3 regions of the Shewanella sp. KJ2020 genome follow, and region 3 is predicted to be linked to each of the others. Evidence: predicted binding sites of a transcription regulator. Region 3 holds the regulator's gene; each other region holds the start of a gene.
The links. Region 3 encodes MetJ, which represses methionine synthesis genes. Its sites were predicted from a motif close to TAGACGTCTAGACGTCTA; they were not measured.

Region 1 (4,823 bases), on a different contig from region 3:
ATAATCTGAGGCTGGTCCTATCCGAGTGCTCTCACCATGGCTTTGAGGCGAAGGGATTTGAAGTCGAGTTTGCCGCTGACTCTAATCTATCGCGCTATTATTGGGTTCAAATTGGAGATATTTGGCTCGATTGCGGCAGAACCAATGCCTATTCGGCCGCGATAACGCAACTAACCGATGAGCAAGTGAGTTGTATAAATGCCAAGCAGTCACTGGCGTGCGCCATTTTATCCCAGGAGCAGTTGGGTTTACTCTGCATGCAAAATGCCCATTTCGATCATTGCTAGGTGCAGTTGTTCATCCACAGGGATATGGGAATGTCACTATAAATTGGGAACATTATTGACTATGTGATGGTGACATTCGCCCCACAAATTTCAGACATAAAAAAACCGCTGGGTAGCGGTTTTTTATATTGCAATCTTAGCGAGTCGTAATCGAAATAATTACAGCCCAGCGTCAGCGCGCAGTGCTTCGGCTTTATCTGTCGCTTCCCATGGGAACTCGTTGCGGCCAAAGTGACCGTAAGCGGCAGTTGCCTGATAAATTGGGCGAGCCAGATTTAACATTTCAGTCAGGCCATATGGACGCAGATCGAAGTGTTGACGCACTAACTTGATCAGCACTTCTTCAGACACTTTACCCGTACCGAAGGTTTCGATGCTGATGGATGTTGGCTCTGCCACACCGATAGCGTAGGACACTTGCAATTCACAACGGTCAGCCAGACCCGCAGCAACGATGTTTTTCGCTACATAACGGGCAGCGTAAGCGGCGCTACGGTCAACTTTTGATGGATCTTTACCAGAGAAAGCACCACCACCGTGACGTGCCATACCGCCGTAGGTATCAACGATGATCTTACGACCCGTTAAACCACAGTCACCCATAGGTCCGCCGATAACGAAACGGCCAGTTGGGTTGATAAAGTATTTAGTGTCTTTGCTTAACCACTGGGCAGGCAGAACTGGCTTGATGATGGTTTCCATCACGCCTTCGATCAAATCTGCTTGGGCGATATCAGGGCTGTGCTGGGTTGAAAGCACGATCGCATCGATACCGACAATCTTGTTGTTTTCGTAGGCAAAGGTGACTTGGCTTTTCGCATCGGGGCGCAGCCATGGCAGAGTGCCATTTTTACGTACTTCTGATTGACGCTTCACTAATGCGTGGGCATAGGTGATAGGGGCGGGCATCAGAATTTCGGTTTCGTTGCTGGCATAACCAAACATTAAACCTTGGTCGCCGGCGCCTTGTTCTTTAGGATCGGCGCGATCAACACCTTGGTTGATGTCAGGAGACTGTTTACCAATGGCGTTTAATACGGCGCAAGAATCGGCATCGAAGCCCATATCTGAATGGGTATAGCCAATTTCACGAACCGTTTTACGGGTCAGCTCTTCAATATCAACCCAGGCAGAGGTAGTGACTTCGCCACCTACTAATACCATGCCGGTTTTGACATAAGTTTCACACGCCACGCGTGCTTTTGGATCTTGGGCCAGAATTGCATCTAGCACAGCATCAGAAATCTGATCTGCAATCTTATCGGGATGACCTTCTGAGACCGACTCAGAAGTAAACAAGTGCTTTGCCATAGTAGGAAAATCTCGTCGTTAGCATTCAAACGTGTAGAAGCATCTACATCTAGACGGCTATTTTAGTGGAAATTCACTTTGATGACACCCCCTAAACTAAATATTTGTGTGTAAAGTGAGGTAAGCCCCAAATCGGGGAGCGTTTGTGGTTTTTGAGTCTCTGCTCTAACCTAATGAATTAATAGCAGTATGTGGGTTTTCGTCCCGATGAGTTGCGTTAATCCTCGCTAGGCAGAAGTAAAACTAAGCTTGTGGCTTGAGCGCTCAGTGATTCGATGTGAAAACTAATGCCTATATTTGAATTATTGTATGACAAATATGTTTAATGTGTTTTAAGATGAATTAGCCTAAAGCTTCTAAGGTGTAATCCACCAGACTGGGCATTGGATTGCAATTTTCGTTTGCGTCGCTTCGCTATGTAGGGGAAAATATGCGTCCAAATTGCCCGCTAGACCCCACAAATTAAGCAGGAGAGAGCATGTCTTCCCGTAAAGTACTCGCCAACGCAATCCGTGCGTTAAGTATGGATGCAGTTCAAAAAGCAAACTCAGGCCACCCCGGCGCCCCTATGGGCATGGCAGACATTGCGCAAGTGCTGTGGAATGATTTCCTTAAGCACAATCCGAACAATCCAAAATGGGTAGATAGAGATCGCTTTATCCTCTCTAACGGTCACGGCTCTATGCTGATCTACTCTTTATTACACCTAACAGGTTATGACTTGCCAATCGATGAACTGAAGCAATTCCGTCAGTTACATTCAAAAACCCCTGGTCACCCAGAATACGGTTATACCCCAGGTGTTGAAACCACAACGGGTCCATTAGGCGCAGGTATCAGCAACGCAGTGGGTATGGCGATTGCCGAAAGAACACTCGCGGCGCAGTTTAACCGTGATGGTCACGACATCGTCGACCACTACACTTACTGCTTCTTAGGCGATGGCTGCTTGATGGAAGGTATTTCCCACGAGGCTTGTTCTCTTGCGGGCACTTTAGGCCTAGGTAAACTGATCGCATTTTGGGATGACAACGGCATCTCTATCGACGGCCATGTTGAAGGCTGGTTTACCGATGACACGCCAAAACGTTTCGAATCCTACGGCTGGCATGTGATTGCCAACGTCGATGGCCATGATAGCGATGCGATTCACGCGGCTATCGCAGCGGCTAAAGCGGTCACCGACAAACCGACTATGATCTGCTGCAAAACCATTATCGGTTTTGGTTCGCCAAACAAATCTGGCAGCCACGATTGTCACGGCGCGCCATTAGGCGATGCAGAAATCGCCGCAGCCCGTGAATTTTTAGGCTGGCCACATGCACCATTTGAAATCCCTGCCGATGTTTACGCAGGTTGGGATGCTAAAGAAGCGGGCGCTGCCCGTGAAGCCGCTTGGAACGAAAAATTCGCTGCCTACGCTAAAGCTTATCCAGAACTGGCGGCAGAATATGAGCGCCGTGTACTGAAAGGCGAATTACCTGCTGATTTTGAAGAAAAAGCTCAGGCATTTATCCAGGCTTGCCAAGATAAAGCCGAAGGTATTGCGAGCCGTAAAGCCTCACAAAATGCTATCGGAGCCTTTGGTGCTATGTTACCTGAACTGCTTGGTGGCTCTGCCGACTTAGCGGGTTCTAACTTGACCTTATGGTCAGGTTCTAAAGGTATTCAAGACGATGCTGCAGGTAACTACGTGTACTACGGTGTGCGTGAGTTCGGTATGAGCGGCATTATGAACGGCGTGTCACTCCACGGTGGCTTTATCAACTACGGCGCAACTTTCATGATGTTCATGGAATACGCCCGTAACGCTGTACGTATGTCGGCGCTGATGGGCATTCAAAACATCTTCGTTTACACCCATGACTCTATCGGTCAAGGTGAAGATGGTCCAACGCATCAACCCGTTGAGCAATTAGCTAACCTGCGTATGACGCCAAACATGGCTGTATGGCGCCCCTGTGACGCGGCTGAAACCGCAGTTGCGTGGAAAGCAGCAATTGAACGTCGCCATGCTCCAACATCACTGATTTTCAGCCGTCAAAACCTCAAGGCTCAAGCTCGCACCGCTGAGCAATTAGCCAATGTGGCAAAAGGCGCTTATGTGCTTAAGGATTGCGCGGGTACGCCTGAGTACATCCTGATCGCAACCGGTAGCGAAGTACAGTTAGCGATGGAAGCTGCGGCGGCTCTGACCGAGCAAGGCAAACAAGTGCGTGTGGTTTCTATGCCATCAAACACTGAGTTTGATAAGCAAGATGCGGCTTATAAAGAGTCAGTATTGCCACGTGCTGTGACTAAACGTATTGCTATCGAAGCGGCCCATACCGATTTCTGGTACAAGTATGTTGGTTTCGAAGGCACTGTCGTTGGCATGACCACCTTCGGCGAGTCTGCGCCAGGCAACGTACTGCTGAACCATTTCGGTTTCACCGTTGAAAATGTGCTGAATGCAGCAAAATCATTAGGCTAATAGCTTAAGGGATTAGATTAAATACAAAAGGTTAAACTTTTGAACTGTTAATCTGTATAATGCGGCCTGCAATCGTTTGCAGGCCGTTTTTGTTTATGCAGTATTATTAAGAGGAAATTGAGACCTCAATGATCCGAGTCGCAATCAATGGTTATGGTCGTATTGGCCGCTCTATTCTTCGAGCTTTATATGAGTCGGGAAAACGTCAGCAAATACAGATTGTCGCGATAAACGAATTAGCCAAGCCTGAAGCCATCATTCACTTGACCCAGTACGATACTACCCACGGTCGCTTTGCGCATAAAGTTAAGCTAGCCGATGATCATATGCTGATCGGCGATGATGCCATCAAAATCCTCCATGAAGCGGATCCCGCAAAATTGCCATGGCGCGAGATGGATATTGATATCGTTTATGAAGCCACGGGCGCAATTTTAGATCGCCAAAGCTGCGAGGCCCATATCCATGCTGGTGCTAAACGGGTGCTGATCAGTCATCCCTCGTCGGCCGATGTCGATGGCACTATTGTCTATGGTGTAAACCACGATTTACTGCGTGCCGAGCACACTGTGGTTTCTAACGCCTCCTGCACCACCAACTGTATCGTCCCGGTTATCGATGTGCTCGATAAACACTTTGGGGTGAAAAGCGGCGCCATTACTACTATCCATTCTGCGATGAACGATCAGCAAGTGATTGATGCTTATCATGATGATCTGCGTCGCACCCGCGCCGCTGGCCAATCCATTATT
Region 2 (4,823 bases), 270 kb from region 3:
TTCGGCGCAGGCTTCTGGCGTAGTGAATCCTAAATCACGTTCCTTAAAAGATGCCCTAATCCGTTTAGGCCAAGTGAATATCTACCGCTATGCCTTCACGTTTTATTTGAAAGAACGCCTCGATGAATTGCCACAACCCTATAAGAAGTTAGTGCAAGGTTATTGGAAATTAACCGAAAATATCGCCACCGATGCGGTTGATAGTTTAGCCGAAATGAAGGGGATCGATGTCGATCCCGATGAAGTGCAAACCCTAGCGTTATTTAGTGTATTTGGCCAAATTATTGCACTCACCGCCTTTGCCTATTTGAATGCCAGTTCGGAGGAGTCTTTCCCGTTAAGCGTGATTAAGTCTTTGATTGATAACCAGCAGCAAACCTTGACTATCGAAGCTTTTGAGGCCTTAGATCTCGACCAAGATCTGCGCCAAGAGTTTATGATCGCCCATAATTTGCGCCAGACCCGTAATCCAAATTCGCCGGGGTTAATTCTGCGCCGAGTATTGTCAATGCGCGGTTTATTGCTTAATCCGCTGTAAGTTCTTCTGATAATAACAAAGCCTGCAATAGCAGGCTTTTTTGTTATCGATTTCAAAGCTTAATTGGTTTTTTGCTGGCGAGCTAACCCTTCACTTGCCACCAGTTGCAGCCAGTTTTGCACTAAGGCCGAGTTCGCGCTGTGGCGGCGGTAGGCGCCAAATAGTGGGCGTTTTAAGCCTTCTTGCCCCAGTTTGACGGAGGCGAGGCTTAAACCATGCCCTTCGTTGATTGACCAATTGGGCAGGGCGGCGATACCGTCCTTACAGGCGATGCGTTGCAATAACATCATGGTCAAGTCACAGGTCTTTTGCTCACCCGCTTCTACACCTGCGGGTTCTAAGAAGTGGCGGTAAATATCTAAACGCGCCAGTGGTACTGGATAACTGATAATAGGCAAACGCGCTAACTGCTTTGGCGTGACATAGGCTTCTTTCGCTAAGGGATGATCCTTGGCAACTACTAACTTCACTTCAAAATCAAATAAATGCTGATAGGCGAGTGAATGTCCTGGCACGGGATCCGAGGTGAGCACTATATCGAGTTCACCCATTTCTAGGGCATTGAGCGAGTCGAATAGATGGCGGCTGGAAAGATCTAACTCGGCCTGCGGATGATCTCGCCTAAATTGCTCCATCACTGGCATTAACCAGCGAAAACAGCTGTGACATTCAATTCCCACTCTTAGCTGATTGGTTTCGGTCTCCAGCCCATTTTTCAGATCGGTTTCCGTCTCCAACACCTTAGGCAGGATCTCCTCGGCGAGGTGCAACAGGCGTGCGCCTTCTTGGGTAAAGGAGAGGGGTTTACTTTTACGCACAAAAATAGGCGAGTTAATTCGTTGCTCTAACTCCTTAATTTGATGGGAGAGAGCCGATTGGGTGACAAAACGTTTTTTGGCTGCGCCCGCCAAGCTGCCACTTTCCTTCAGGGCCATTAAGGTTCGCAGATGTCTTAGTTCGATCATGATCACTCCAAGTGAATTTCGCTCATGTTGTGCTTGAAATCAATTCGATTGCTGGCATAGAGACTATCACAATAAACTTCTAGACGTCCAGACGCCCATTGTGATTTATCTAGGCTTAAATGCGAAAAGTTGCCAAGAAAACACCATCGACTGGGTGCAAGTGCCGAATATGGCTTATCTCAAATAAAGGAAGATATGGTATGCAATTAAACAGTCTTGGGTTTCCCCGTATCGGGCGTCGTCGTGAACTGAAGTTTGCCCTCGAAAAATACTGGCGCGGTGAGAGCACTCAAGCCGAGCTGCATGAAGTGGCTAAGGAGTTGCGCCGCACCCATTGGCAATGGCAAGTGGCTGCGGGGATTGAGCAAGTACCAGTGGGTGATTTTGCCTTTTACGATCAAGTGTTAACCCTGAGTGCGACCCTTAACGCCATTCCTGATCGCCACCGCGGTGAAGGTGCTATCGATCTCGATACCTTATTCCGCGTTGCCCGTGGCCGTGCGCCAAGTGGCGCCGATGCGCCAGCCTCGGAAATGACTAAGTATTTCAACACTAACTATCACTACTTAGTGCCAGAGCTTAAGCAAGACCAAGAGTTCTCTATCGCCTATGAGCAGTTTTTTGATGAAGTGGCCGAGGCACAGGCACTGGGTTATCAGGCCAAGCCCGTGTTATTAGGCCCCGTGAGTTACTTGTATCTGGCGAAAACCGTTGGCCAAGATTTCGATAAACTGAGTTTATTGCCTAATTTATTAAAGACTTATACCGACATTCTTGCGCGTTTTGCTGCGCAGGGCGTGACTTGGGTGCAACTTGAAGAGCCAATCCTCGCACTCGAATTGACTAATGAGTGGCAAGCGGCGATTAGCCAAGCCTATCAAGCGCTTAAAACGGCTCAAGTGAAGATTTTACTCACGAGTTACTATGGCTGCATTAGCCATCATCAGGCTTTGGTATCCGCGCTGCCTGTTGCCGGTCTGCACTTAGATTTAGTGACTGCGCCTGAGCAATTGACCTTGTTTGCCAATGCCTTAAGACCAGATCAAATTCTGTCTGTTGGTGTAATCAATGGCCGCAATGTGTGGGCGGCAGAGGTTGATCAGATTGTCGAGCGCATAGGCAGTGTTGCCAGAGACTTAGGCCAGCGTTTATGGATTGGCACCTCCTGTTCACTCCTTCACAGCCCTGTGGATTTAGAGGTGGAGACAACGCTCGCCCCGATGCTACGTCAGCAGCTCGCGTTTGCTAAGCAAAAGCTGTTGGAATTGGCTAATGTGCGCCAATTGTTGCAGGCCCCTGAGTCTCTCGCGGCCAAAGAGATAGTGAACACCTGTTTGGCACGCCGTGAGGCCAAGGCGCAGGCGGCGGATGCTAAAGTGATCGCCCGTGTTGCGGCACTCACTCAAGCCGATTATGAGCGTGTGAGTGAGTTTAGTGAGCGCCAAGCGGTGCAGCAGCGTAAGTATCGTTTGCCATTGTTGCCAACGACTACCATCGGCTCATTCCCACAAACACCGGCAATCCGCGGACTACGTAGCCGCTGGCGCAAGGGTGAGCTAAGCGATGCCCAATATACCGAGCAGTTGCAGCAAGTGACCCGAGATACTATTGATCGCCAGCTTAAACTTGGTATCGATGTGCTAGTGCACGGTGAGGCCGAGCGCAATGATATGGTGGAATACTTCGGTGAGCAGCTCGAAGGTGTGGGCTTTACCAAAAATGGTTGGGTGCAGAGCTATGGTTCTCGCTGTGTTAAGCCACCATTGATTTATGGTGATGTGAGTCGCCCTAAGGCCATGACGGTTGATTGGGCTGAGTTTGCCCAGAGTCTTACCGACAAGCCTGTCAAAGGCATGTTAACGGGTCCGGTGACGATTCTGCATTGGTCGTTTGCCCGTGAAGATATCGGCCGCGATACCATAGCCACCCAATTGGCGCTGGCGATTCGTGATGAAGTGGTGGATTTACAAAATGCGGGCATTGGCATTATTCAAATTGATGAGCCCGCCTTCCGTGAAGGGTTGCCATTAAAACAAAGCGAGTGGCAGGCTTACTTAGATTGGGCGGTCAATGCCTTTAAACTGAGTGCGGCGGGTGTGGTGGATGAAACCCAAATCCACACTCACATGTGCTACAGCGAGTTTAATGACACTATTGCCGCGATTGCCGCCATGGATGCGGACGTGATCACCATAGAGACTTCGCGCTCACGCATGGAGCTGCTCAACGCCTTTGAAGATTTTGAATATCCAAATGAAATTGGCCCAGGCGTTTACGATATCCACTCGCCCAATACCCCAAGTGTTGAGGCCATGGTGCAGCTTATCGAAAAAGCTGCGCAAAAAGTGCCTGTGCGCCAACTTTGGGTTAACCCCGACTGCGGCCTTAAGACCCGCACTTGGGCTGAGGTAGAACCTGCGCTGAAGAACATGGTCGATGCGACCCGCGAATTGCGTCGCCGCCTTGGCTAAGGGTGTAGTTTTAGGAATTAGGCATTATCCATATAAAGCCAGATATTGATATATCTGGTTTTTTACTGCCATTTTAGATGGCTAGGAAAATTGAGCCTGAACTTGAACTTGAACTTGAACCTGAACCTGAACCTGAACCTGAACCTGAACTTAGGCATCCCGTGGTAAACCTTTCTCGATAATTCGCACTATGCGATCGGTTTTACGGCGGGCTTTTTGTTGGGCTGTTGCCTCGCTTTCAGCTAGGCGCAATAGCTGGGCTTTAAGTGCCCATTCGATATGCTCACGCACTATCTCATCGATATCTTCGCCGTCATTGCGGGCCTTAAGTGCGGTAATGATGTCGGGGGTTGTCGGAGCATTACCTAGCGCAACGGCGATATTTCTTAGCCAGCGTTTATGGCCGATGCGGCGAATAGCACTGCCCTCCGTGTATTTAAGAAACTCTGCTTCACTCCATGCAAAAAGGCTGAGAAGGTCGGGCTGTTTTAGTTGTGGACGAATATGGAAGTCGGTTTCTTCCGTAAGCGGCGCCTGGCGATTGATGGGGCAAACGAGTTGGCAATCATCACAACCGTAGATGCGATTGCCCATCAGTGGCCGTAATTCCTCTGGGATAGCACCCTGCAGTTCTATGGTGAGATAGGAAATACAACGTCGACCGTCGACCACATAGGGCTCGACAATCGCTCCCGTGGGGCAGGAGGTTATGCAGGCGACGCAAGTATTGCAGCCTTCGGCAATGGGGATATCCACAGGTAGGGGGAGATTGATCAGTAGTTCTCCTAAAAAGAACCAACTGCCCGCGTCATGGTTGAGTATGAGTGAGTGCTTACCCGTCCAGCCGAT
Region 3 (4,823 bases):
GAAAATGGCGTACCAGAAGGGGTGACCCGTTTGCAGGTGAGAGTCGAAGGGCCCTATGGCGAAATGCCCAATCTGCACTTTAAATACCACAGGGTATCTTGTCAGCAGTGTGAAGATGCGCCTTGCGTTAAGGTGTGCCCAACGGGCGCAGCCTATGTGGGTGAAGATGGCATTATCTCTATCCATACCGAGAAGTGTGTCGGCTGTATGTACTGCGTGGCGGCATGTCCCTACAAAGTGCGCTTTATGAACCCAGAAACCAAGGCGGCGGATAAGTGTAACTTCTGTAAGGATACGCGTTTAGCACGGGGCGAAGAGCCTGCCTGTGTGACTGTGTGTCCAACCGATGCGCTTGTGTTTGGCGATGCCAATGATCCTAAGAGTGAAGTGGCCATCATGCTCAATACCAAAATCACTTACCAAGATAAAACCCATTTGGGCACTAAACCTAGGGTGTATCGCGTTCCTACCAAAAGAGGGGGGATTTGATTATGAACAATACTTGGGGCGATATGGCGCAATATGATCCCGTCACTTGGCACTGGGTCATCGCCGTTTACCTGTTTATGGCGGGGTTATCCGCGGGCAGTTTATTAATTGGCATTGGTTTGCGCTGGGCGAATAAGGAGCTCAGCGCGGGAGCCGAAAGCAGTATTCTTAAGGCGGCAGCCATTATTGGGCCTGTGGCAATTAGCTTAGGTCTAGTTTGTTTAGTGTTTGACTTAACTAAGCCATTCCATTTCTGGTTAATCTTGATTAACTATAACTTCCAGTCTGTGATGGCAATCGGGGTGTTGGCGCTGCTGGCGTATTCTCCCTTGGCCTTTGCATACGCCATTATTGTGCTGCGGGATGACTTACCAAAATGGGGTTTGGGTTTCTTAACGCCTATCGCTAAGTTACTTATGCCATTTAGAAAGCTAATGGAAGTATTGTTGTTTGTCCTCGCCATTGGCGTAGGGGCTTACACTGGCTTCTTAATTTCGGCGATGAATGCTTATCCTATGCTCAACACTGCGGTACTGCCTGCGCTGTTTTTAGTGTCAGGTCTATCGGCGGGCGCTGCGGCAAATGCGGTACTGGCACTCTTGTTGTTTAAGACCGATAGCCACGACAAGACCTTAGCCAAAATGCATGGCTTAGAATTGCCAGTGATGGCAATCGAAATCATGTTCCTGTTTATGTTGTTCTGCGCCTTGTACTTTAAGGGCGGCGCGGCGGCTGCGGCCTTAGCATCGTTAACTTCTGGGTTATGGGCAAGCGTGTTCTGGATAGGCGTTGTCGGAATTGGCTTTGGTATTCCGTTGCTGTTTATGCTACTACCCGCCGCGACTCGCCACACTAAGGGCGCGATGATTATGGTGGCCTGTGCGAGCTTAACGGGCGTACTCGCCTTAAGACACTTTATTGTGTATGCGGGCCAAAGCTACTTAAGCTAACGTATTGATGCTAGAGCAATAAGTATCACTTAAATGCGATTAAGTGATGCTCGAATGGATGACAGCTCGTATCCACAGCAACAAAAAGCACCGTTAAACGGTGCTTTTTTTATGGCTGCGATTGGTTGCAATTGGCAGGAGGTTATTGCGGTAATAACTCAATCACTGATTTGACCGTGAGCACTAAGGCGCTGATAGCGCAGAGGGCTAAGGTCGCCATCTTGGTCTTATGTTTATCCACATTTCCCACCAGTTTGCCCGCCACGAGATAGCCTAAAAAGACCGAGGGCAATAGCATTAGCGACAGCCAAAAGTGCTTGATTTCGAGTAGGCCCGTCACCCCAAGAATCGCCAAGGCAATGGTCGAACTAAAGATAAAGAAGGCCGATAGTGCGGCACGAAATTGCGAGGCATCTTTACCCGATAATAAAATTGCCATCGGCGGCCCACCAATAGCGGCAATATTGCCAAAAATCCCCGAGACGACACCCGCGCCGAAGAGGGTTTTCTTATTTACCGGCAGGCTGAATTTATACAGGCTGAGGATAACTGCGACAGTCACAATGGCGGCAATCGCAAGGCCAAGGATAGCTTGAGGTGCAAATAGCAATAGGCTTGCGCCGATAAAACCGCCGGGCACGCGACCTAGGAGCGCATATTGCAAGCCATTGAATTCTAAGTGGCCGCGCTCACGCAATAGGGTGAGTAGCGCGATGGAAAATCCCATCACAATTACGGGGGCGGGCACTAATTGGGGATCGACAATATAGAGTAAAGGGCTGGCAACCACGGCAAGGCCAAAGCCAATCAGACTCTGGGTGAGGGCCCCTAAAAACACAATCACAGACGCGATGGCAAGCGTTTGTGGATCTATCAAGGAAAACATAGGATTCCATCAAAACAAAATAGGGATCGTTACTTTAGCCCACCACAGTGGATGAGCATTAACGATCCCTAATAATTAGTTACGGCAGGATTATGGACGCCTGAGCGTTACTCCATGTCTTCCCACTCTATTCCCATTTCGTCCATCAGGCGTTTAGCTTCTGCTGGAATACTGTCGGGGCAGTCCTTTGAGAGGTCGGCATCATCAGGCAATGGCTGGCCTGTATAGGCATGCAAGAATGCCTCACACAACAGCTCGCTGTTGGTGGCGTGACGCAAATTATTGACCTGACGACGAGTACGTTCGTCCGTGAGGACCTTAAGCACCTTGAGCGGAATAGACACAGTAATTTTTTTTACTTGTTCATTCTTCTTGCCATGTTCAGCATAGGGGCTGATGTATTCCCCATTCCATTCAGTCATTGACTCACCTGTTATAACGCTAAATTCGGGGCAGATTTTAAACCCTTACAAACAACAGTCAAATTATTGCTACTATTTCTTGGGGATTGCAAACAGATTTCTTTATGTTTAGACGTCTAAACGTCTTAACGCCTATTGACGATAGGGTTGGGCTTAGGTACATTTAGACGTCCAGACATCTCTATCAGTCTACCGAATTTAGGAGTCCACCCATGGCAGAGCGTCAATTAGCCACACTGGCAGTGCGTCAGGGTATCGAAAGCGATACTCAATATGGCGCAGTTGTGCCACCGATTTATTTGTCGACTAATTACGCCTTCGATGGTCATAAAAATCCCCGCGAATTTGATTACAGCCGTTCAGGCAATCCAACTCGCTGCATTTTAGGTGAAGCATTAGCCCAATTAGAAAAGGGCGCGACTGGCATAGTGACCTGCACTGGCATGGCGGCCATTACCTTAGTGGCGACTTTGCTTGGCCCCGATGATCTATTGGTCGTGCCCCACGATTGTTACGGCGGTTCCTACCGTTTATTTACCAACTTGGCGAAGAAAGGCCAGTTTAAGCTGATTGTGGTCGATCAAACCGACAGCCAAGCGTTAGCCGCCGCTATCGCGCAGAATCCTAAGATGGTGTGGCTCGAAACCCCATCGAACCCGTTATTGCGTGTGGTGGATATCGAAGCCATTGCCAAGGCGAGCCATGAGGTCGGCGCACTGGTGGTGGTTGATAACACCTTTTTATCGCCGATATTGCAACAACCCCTATTGTTAGGCGCGGATATCGTTATCCACTCCACTACTAAATATATCAATGGTCACAGCGATGTGGTTGGCGGCGCTGTGGTCGCCAAAGATGCACAAATCGGTGAAAGCTTACATTGGTGGTCGAACACTCTAGGTTTAACGGGCTCAGCATTTGATAGTTACTTAACCCTGCGCGGCCTACGCACTCTCGCTGTGCGCATTCGCGAGCATCAAGCCAATGCCCAGCGCATTGTTGAGGTATTAACCCAAAGCCCTGTGGTGAGTAAAGTTTATTACCCAGGGCTTGCGGATCATCCAGGTCACGCGATTGCCGCCAAGCAACAGAAGGGCTTTGGCGCTATGCTGAGTTTTGAGCTTAAGGGCGGCGAGGCCGAAGTGGTGGCCTTTTTAGGTGCACTCAGCTTATTTAGCGTGGCGGAAAGTTTAGGTGGCGTCGAAAGTTTAGTGGCCGTGCCCGCCACTATGACCCACAGAGCCATGGAGCCGCAGGCGCGCTTCGAGGCGGGCATTAAGGACACCCTATTACGTTTATCGGTGGGTATTGAAGATGCCGCCGATTTAGTTGCAGATATTCAAGCAGGATTAGCCGCCGCTGCGGCTTGTCAGTAGAGGAATAATAGATGGCACGTTGTCACTTACATAAATTTGGTGGCTCCAGTTTAGCGGATGCCGATTGTTATCGTCGAGTCGCCCATATCCTGTTAACCCACGGTCATAGTGATGATCTTGTGGTGGTCTCTGCGGCAGGTAAAAGCACGAATTTCCTGTATAAATTATTAGCGCTGCGTGATGCGGGTCAGCTATGGCAAGAAGAATTACAAGTGCTGATCAGTTACCAACAGGGGTTGATTGAGCAGTTGTTATCAAATGAACAAGCCCGGGATCTGCGTGAGCGTTTGGCCACTGATAAAGCGCAACTTATCAGCTTATTATCCTTAGATACCCGCAATGATTACCAAATCAACCATGTGGTGAGCTTTGGCGAACGTTGGTCGGCACGTTTAATGGCGGCGCTACTGCGTGAATCGGGCGTGGCGGCAAGCCATGTGGATGCCTGTTCAATTTTAGTGGCCGATGAAGCCGCTGTGCCACAAATTCGGGTACAAGAATCCCGTGCTAAAGTACAAGCCCTATTAGCCGCCCATCCAAATGAGCGCTTAGTGATCACAGGTTTTATCTGCGCTAACGAGCGCGGCGATACCTTGTTACTCGGTCGAAATGGTTCCGATTTTAGCGCCAGCCTTATTGCCAGCCTTGCCGATATCGAGCGCGTGACCATTTGGACCGATGTGGAAGGGGTGTTCAACGC

Region 1: metK (methionine adenosyltransferase) is a predicted target of MetJ. The motif match lies at 1,641-1,658, and genes of this name have one in related genera.
Region 2: metE (5-methyltetrahydropteroyltriglutamate--homocysteine S-methyltransferase) is a predicted target of MetJ. The motif match lies at 1,576-1,593, and genes of this name have one in related genera.

Annotation. Positions count from the first base shown of each region.
Region 1 covers NZ_JAKUKD010000030.1:139,247-144,069, forward strand. The annotation lists gene MJO46_RS16020 (hypothetical protein) at 1-287, shown strand, start outside; gene metK (methionine adenosyltransferase) at 447-1,598, opposite strand; gene tkt (transketolase) at 2,077-4,071, shown strand; gene epd (erythrose-4-phosphate dehydrogenase) at 4,200-4,823, shown strand, end outside.
Region 2 covers NZ_JAKUKD010000015.1:44,256-49,078, reverse strand. The annotation lists gene MJO46_RS09230 (HDOD domain-containing protein) at 1-538, shown strand, start outside; gene MJO46_RS09225 (LysR family transcriptional regulator) at 598-1,503, opposite strand; gene metE (5-methyltetrahydropteroyltriglutamate--homocysteine S-methyltransferase) at 1,704-3,974, shown strand; gene queG (tRNA epoxyqueuosine(34) reductase QueG) at 4,125-4,823, opposite strand, start outside.
Region 3 covers NZ_JAKUKD010000015.1:317,282-322,104, reverse strand. The annotation lists gene MJO46_RS10440 (4Fe-4S dicluster domain-containing protein) at 1-489, shown strand, start outside; gene nrfD (NrfD/PsrC family molybdoenzyme membrane anchor subunit) at 492-1,439, shown strand; gene MJO46_RS10430 (sulfite exporter TauE/SafE family protein) at 1,582-2,325, opposite strand; gene metJ (met regulon transcriptional regulator MetJ) at 2,433-2,747, opposite strand; gene metB (cystathionine gamma-synthase) at 2,960-4,123, shown strand; gene MJO46_RS10415 (bifunctional aspartate kinase/homoserine dehydrogenase II) at 4,135-4,823, shown strand, end outside.